Regions from separate parts of the Zunongwangia sp. genome, predicted to be linked through region 1. Evidence: riboswitches for the same ligand, from Rfam matches in the RefSeq annotation. Region 1 holds a riboswitch; the other holds the start of a gene.
What was found. Region 1 has a riboswitch for cobalamin ahead of ACN0WI_RS05120 (hypothetical protein). Riboswitches for the same ligand answer to the same signal wherever they lie in the genome.

Region 1 (3,193 bases):
TTCCACTTGCCACTTAAGGCATCCATTGTATCGTGAATAGCTCTTATTTTTTGGGAACAATTCTGAATTGTTGGTATTTTAATTTCTTTTACATCTTCCATAATAAGTGGTTACTTAAATGTCACTGTTACTTTTTGTCACAAAGTTACCAAATTAAAGTATATATTGTAAATTTGTAAAAAAATTGAAACTAATGAGTTTACTGGATAATTTAAATTGGCGTTATGCCACAAAAAAAATGAACGGTACAAAAGTACCTCAAGAAAAATTAGATTATATACTAGAAGCGGCACGTATGTCCCCTTCTTCTTCTGGATTACAACCTTATAAAATTATAGTAATTTCTGATAAAGCTTTATTAGAAAAAATAAAAGGAATTTCTTGGAACCAAAGCCAAATAACAGATTGCTCCCATTTACTAGTTTTTGTTGCTTGGGATAAGTATACCAATAAGCGTGTAAGCGACGTATTTAATTACACAATGGATGAACGCGGATTGCCACATAGCACCATGGATGATTATAAAGCGAATATTTTAAGCTTATACGAACCTTTAGGTGAAGAATGGCAAGCCCACCATGCTTCTAAACAAAGTTATATTTCGTTTGCAATGGCTATTGCTGCAGCTGCCGAGCAAAAAGTAGATGCTACCCCAGTTGAAGGCTTTGTTCCTGAAAAACTAGACAAACTCCTAAAACTAGAAGGAAGCGGATATAAAAGCACCTTACTTTTACCACTAGGATACCGAGAAGAAAGTGAAGATTGGTTAGTAAATATGAAAAAAGTTAGAACCCCAAAAGAAGACTTTATTACTGAAATGACTATTGAAGATGCGGCTGATTTTGATGAAGCTCCTTCAGGTAAAACAATAGGCTCTTTACCAAACAAATAATAAGTTAATCTACTTATTGTATTAATCCTAAAAACTAGGTATCTAAAATTTAGAACCTAATTTTTAGGATTTTTTTTATAACGAAATCCCTTTAAAACGAATCATTTTTTATTTTAATAGTAGTTATTCGTTTTCCTATTAATTTTACCTAATATTGCCTAGATTTTTGGTTACAATTTTTTTGAAATTGTATTAAAAGGGAATCCGGTGTAAATCCGGAACAGTTCCCGCTGCTGTAAGTCTCTTCCGCTATATTCGGAAATAATCTTTTTACTAGTAAAACCACTGTCTATTTTAAGATGGGAAGGTGTAAAAAAGAGAGATAAGTCAGAATACCTGCCTAAAATCACAAAAAACAAAACTTTCGGGAGTTAAGGTTTTGGGTGTATATGTTTAATGGTATTCTACCCTATTCCCTCCTATTGTTTTGTTTGGTAACTATTAATTAATTTCAAACCTTAATACTAAGCAAATGCAACAAAAATTATCTTTTTATTTATTAGCTTCGCTTGCAATCGTAAGCTTTTTCTCTTCGTGTAGCGACGAAGATGAAATTAATATCCCTATGGAATTTGCTACTCCCACTTACCCAGAAAATCAGGAAATACTATTAGGCGAAACTATCAATTTACAGCCTGAAATTCTTAACCTTCCGTCACAAACTAGCTTTAGCTGGAAACTTGATGATGAAACTATTGCCAAAAAACACGAATTAAATTATACACCAGCTGAGTCCGGCACTTTTTCGCTTAATTTTATAGCCATAGCCGAATACGATACGCTTTCGAGAAACTATCAGGTAATCGTAAACGATCCTTACAATTTATACGTTCGGCCAAAAACCGAAAGTAGTAGCGCTTATATTTCTGAAATCATAGAATATAAGCCGGCTCCCAGTCAATACATAAATGCTAGTTATGGTACGTTAGAAGATGCTCAAAAATTAGTAGGCGGAAAATCAGGTATGGTATCATTAGGAGCTTGGGGAGGCTATGTAATTTTTAGTTTTGATCATACTATTGAAAATCGAGAAAACGAGAAAGATTTTGTTGTGTACGGAAATGCCTTTAATGGCTCATCGGAACCGGGAATTGTACAAGTTTCTTTCGATACTAATGGAAACGGATTACCCGACGATACTTGGTACGAACTAGCCGGAAGCGCACATACTGCTGAAGAAACATTATCTAATTACGAAGTTACTTACACCAATCCTGGAGAATATGCAAACGTACCTTGGGTAGATAATCAAGAAAACAAAGATAGCGTAATGGTTAATAGTAACCATACTCAAAACTATTATCCGCTGTTTATCGAGGAACAAGAAAAAGTAACATTTACGGGAACAAGAGTTTATCCTACTATAAACTACAATAGGTTTGTGACTATAGATGCGTTAGAATGGGGCTACGTTGATAATTATGATGAAGATTACGCCACTTACGGAGGGAACGCAATGGAATTAGATTGGGCTGTAGATGCTGATATGAATAACGTTTCTCTAAAAGGTATAGACTTTATAAAAGTGTATACTGGAGCACAAGGAAATGCAGGTTCGTTAGGTGAAATTTCTACTGAAATAAAAGGTGCTGCCGATCTTTCTATGGCAGAATAACTCTAAGTTTCACAACGGCTGAACCCTTATAATTAGAGGAAAAATCAATGATTTTTCCTCTTTTTTTATACTTTTGTTAAAAATTTTAACATCTCAAACCGTTTTACAAAACATAGTTATTTAATAATAAACAACTTACAATAAAACCAATATTAAACTTAACACTAAGCATTAACAAATAATTACAACAATAACCTATATTAAGTTAACTAATCAATCAAAAAATGAGAATTTTTAGAATTATTATGTTGCTACTTTTAGTAGCTACATTAACAAATTGTGCATCGGGTTATAAACCTATTTCTCCAAAAAACATCAACTATCTTTCTACTAACCTATCAGATAGTGTTCGGCTAGATTATAAATATGGCTTACTCAGAAAAAAATATGCTAAAAAAGAATTAAAAAAAGGGGTAAAACTTGTTGCTATAAAAATAACGAACAACTCTAACAGAGATTTAAAATTTGGTAGAGATGCTAAACTAACTTACGAAAGTGGGGACCAAGTTTACATTATGGAAAATCAAGAAGCTTTTAAAACACTAAAACAAAGCCCTGCATCGTATTTGTGGTATCTTTTACTAACGCCTTTAAATGTTTACACTAGTAAAACAGAAACCTCTAACAACGGATATTACGAGGAAAGCTCAAGCTCTGCTTTCCCGGTAGGATTAATTGTTGGCCCA
Region 2 (3,193 bases), on a different contig from region 1:
CCGGCAAGTAACAGTTTTCCATCGGTATTGCTAGATCGTTTAGCTAATGCTTTCGAAAAATTATCTGATAACGAAGAGGTTGCTGTTATCGTTTTAAAATCTGAAGGTGAAAAAGCATTTTGTGCAGGAGCTTCCTTCGATGAGTTATTGACTATCGAAAATATGCAACAAGGAAAATTATTTTTTTCCGGTTTTGCAAAAGTTCTTAACGCCATGCGAAAATGTAAGAAATTGATTATTGGCAGAATTCAAGGAAAAACAGTTGGTGGAGGTGTAGGCCTTATTGCTGCCTGCGATTATGCTATGGCAACCGAAGCTGCTTCTATTAAACTTTCCGAATTAAGTATTGGCATTGGTCCATTTGTAATTGCTCCTGCTGTAGAGCGAAAAATAGGAGTTTCTGGATTAGCAGAATTAACTCTCGCTGCTCAAGATTGGAAAAATGCATACTGGGCAAAAGAAAAAGGCTTATATGCTCGTGTTTTTGAATCTATAACAGACATGGATAAAGAAATTGAAATTTTTGCTGAAAAATTAGCCAGCTATAATCCTGAAGCCTTGCACGAAATGAAAAAATTATTGTGGAAGGGTACCGAAAATTGGGCTACTATTTTGGTAGAAAATGCAGCGATAAGTGGTGAATTGGTATTATCCGATTTTACCAAAAATGCACTCTCTAAGTTTAAAAATAAGTAATTATAATTTTACAATACAACGTATAATACATGTTTTAAAACAGATAGATATTAACTATTTACACGAGAAAATTTATTAATAGGTTTTCCTCTATTTTTTATTTTTTCCAATAGCTTATTTTAATATAATTACGTCACGAAAAATAAAATCATAATCTTTCATAAAAAACACTAAAACAAGTGTTTAAAAATTAGATTTAAAATTGTTGATAACCGGTTTATAATTTGGTGATTTTCTGATTCTACTTCAGAAAAATCTATTGTACTTTTAAGCTAAATAAATTATTTAAGAGATATCTCTAGGAGTAATTTATAGATAGAATTTTTGGTTTCGAACTTAACACAGAAATTCTTAATATAAAATATGAAGTAAGGTTTTTGAACTGCTTCCTGTAGCTCAAAATTAAAAGGGAATATTAGTGAAAATCTAAAACTGTTCCCGCAGCTGTAAGCAATTTAAACGGCACCACATAGTCACTATCTAATTAAGGTGGGAAGACGCCAACATGCAAAGTCAGAAGACCTGCCTTACTATACTAGTATAGAACTTTCGGGTAAAAAGTTACTGTATTATAATAAACACTGACTATTAATTTTCTGAATAAAAATCAGATTAGTGAACAAGGCTTATGAAGTTTGCGCAAAAAGAAATTGTGCTACAAGAAGTACCTGGTGAAGTAAGTATTTGCTTCAGTATTACTGGTTGCCCTTTAAAATGCAAGGGGTGCCATTCTCCTTATTTATGGAAAGAGAATAATGGAGAACTTCTAACTACCGATATTTATAAAAATATACTCGAACAATACAAAGGTTTTGCAACTTGCGTCCTATTTATGGGTGGCGAATGGTTTCCTAAAGATTTGGAAGAATTTTTAAAAATCGCAAAAACCTTTAATTATAAAACCTGTTTATATACAGGCTACAATGCTATCCCCGATTCTATATTGCAACAATTAACTTGGCTTAAAACTGGGCCTTGGAATCCTTCGTTAGGCGGATTATCAAATCCTAATACGAACCAAAAATTTATAGAAGTAGCTACTGGAAAAAAACTTAACCACTTATTTATAGCGTCATGATACGATTAACTCCTAAACAAGTAGATAAAAAAATAGCATTTATAGAAGAGTATATCTCTGCACAAAATGCAGCCGATGGGTCTAGTGTTGATGCCAATGCAAATGTTACTTCCAAAAATATAGCTACTATGGAAGCCGAGCTCAATAAAGACATTAACATTCAGGTAAATCGACAACTCATTAAAAATCAAATAGCCGAGTTATACGATGAAACTTTAGCTAACGAATATATACGCCAAATCGAAAATCATGAAATTTATGTTCACGATGAAACATCACTAAAGCCCTATTGTGTTTCTATAAACATGTATCCGTTTTTATTAGATGGGCTTACTAAAATTGGAGGTGAAAGTAAAGCACCTTTACACTTAGAAAGCTATTGTGGAGAATTTGTAAATTTAGTATTTGCCATTAGCTCTCAATTTGCAGGTGCGCTCGCTACAGTAGAATTTTTATTGTATTTCGATTATTTCGCAAGGAAAGATTATGGAAAAAACTACTTAGAAACAAATACAAAAACTATAGAGAATCACCTTCAGCATGTGGTGTACGCCATTAACCAGCCTGCTGCTGCTAGAGGATATCAATCTGTTTTTTGGAATATTTCAATTTACGACGAGAAATATTACGAAAGCATGTTTGGTGATTTTGTATTTCCGGATTTCGAAAAACCAGCATGGGAAAGCTTAAAAAAACTACAGGTCTTTTTTATGAAATGGTTTAACAAAGAACGTAATAAAGCACTGCTTACTTTTCCGGTAATAACAGCAGCTATGCTTATAGAAGATGAAGAACCCGCCGATACTGAATTTGCTGATTTTTGTGCTGAAGAATTAAGTAATGGAAATTCATTCTTTATTTACCAATCTGAAAGTGCCGATAGTTTAGCTTCTTGCTGCCGTTTACGGAACGAAATTGGTAAAAACACATTTAGCTATTCTTTAGGAGCCGGTGGAGTAGCTACCGGCTCTATTAATGTTATTACCATGAATGTAAATAGATTATTACAACAAGGTAAAAACTTAACTACAGAAGTAGAAAAAATTCATAAATATCAGGTGGCTTACCGAAAATTAATGGAGCGCTACCAAGCTGCAGGAATGCTACCTGTTTACGATGCCGGTTTTATAGATCTTAACAAGCAATTTCTAACTATAGGAATTAATGGTATGGTTGAAGCTGCCGAAAGTTTAGGTATTAAAGCTACCAACTCCAAAGAATATAAAGACTTTCTAAGCTATCAATTAAAAAAGATTTACAAAGCTAATCAAGAAGCTAAAAAGCAATACGGCTATCAATTCAATACAGAGTTTGTTCCTGCTGAAAATCTAGGGGTAAAAAATGCAAATTGGGATAAATTAGATGGTTTTGAAGTAAACCGAGATTGCTACAACTCGTATTTCTATCCGGTTGAAGATT

Region 2: it holds a riboswitch for cobalamin, as region 1 does, so the genes downstream of both, nrdG (anaerobic ribonucleoside-triphosphate reductase activating protein) here and ACN0WI_RS05120 (hypothetical protein) in region 1, are expected to answer to the same signal.

What each region holds. Positions count from the first base shown of each region.
Region 1 covers NZ_JBLXIB010000003.1:60,774-63,966, forward strand. The annotation lists gene ACN0WI_RS05110 (winged helix-turn-helix transcriptional regulator) at 1-101, opposite strand, end outside; gene ACN0WI_RS05115 (nitroreductase family protein) at 194-892, shown strand; cobalamin riboswitch at 1,043-1,251, shown strand; gene ACN0WI_RS05120 (hypothetical protein) at 1,365-2,507, shown strand; gene ACN0WI_RS05125 (hypothetical protein) at 2,732-3,193, shown strand, end outside.
Region 2 covers NZ_JBLXIB010000002.1:384,061-387,253, forward strand. The annotation lists gene ACN0WI_RS04555 (enoyl-CoA hydratase/isomerase family protein) at 1-696, shown strand, start outside; cobalamin riboswitch at 1,051-1,241, shown strand; gene nrdG (anaerobic ribonucleoside-triphosphate reductase activating protein) at 1,325-1,774, shown strand; gene nrdD (anaerobic ribonucleoside-triphosphate reductase) at 1,771-3,193, shown strand, end outside.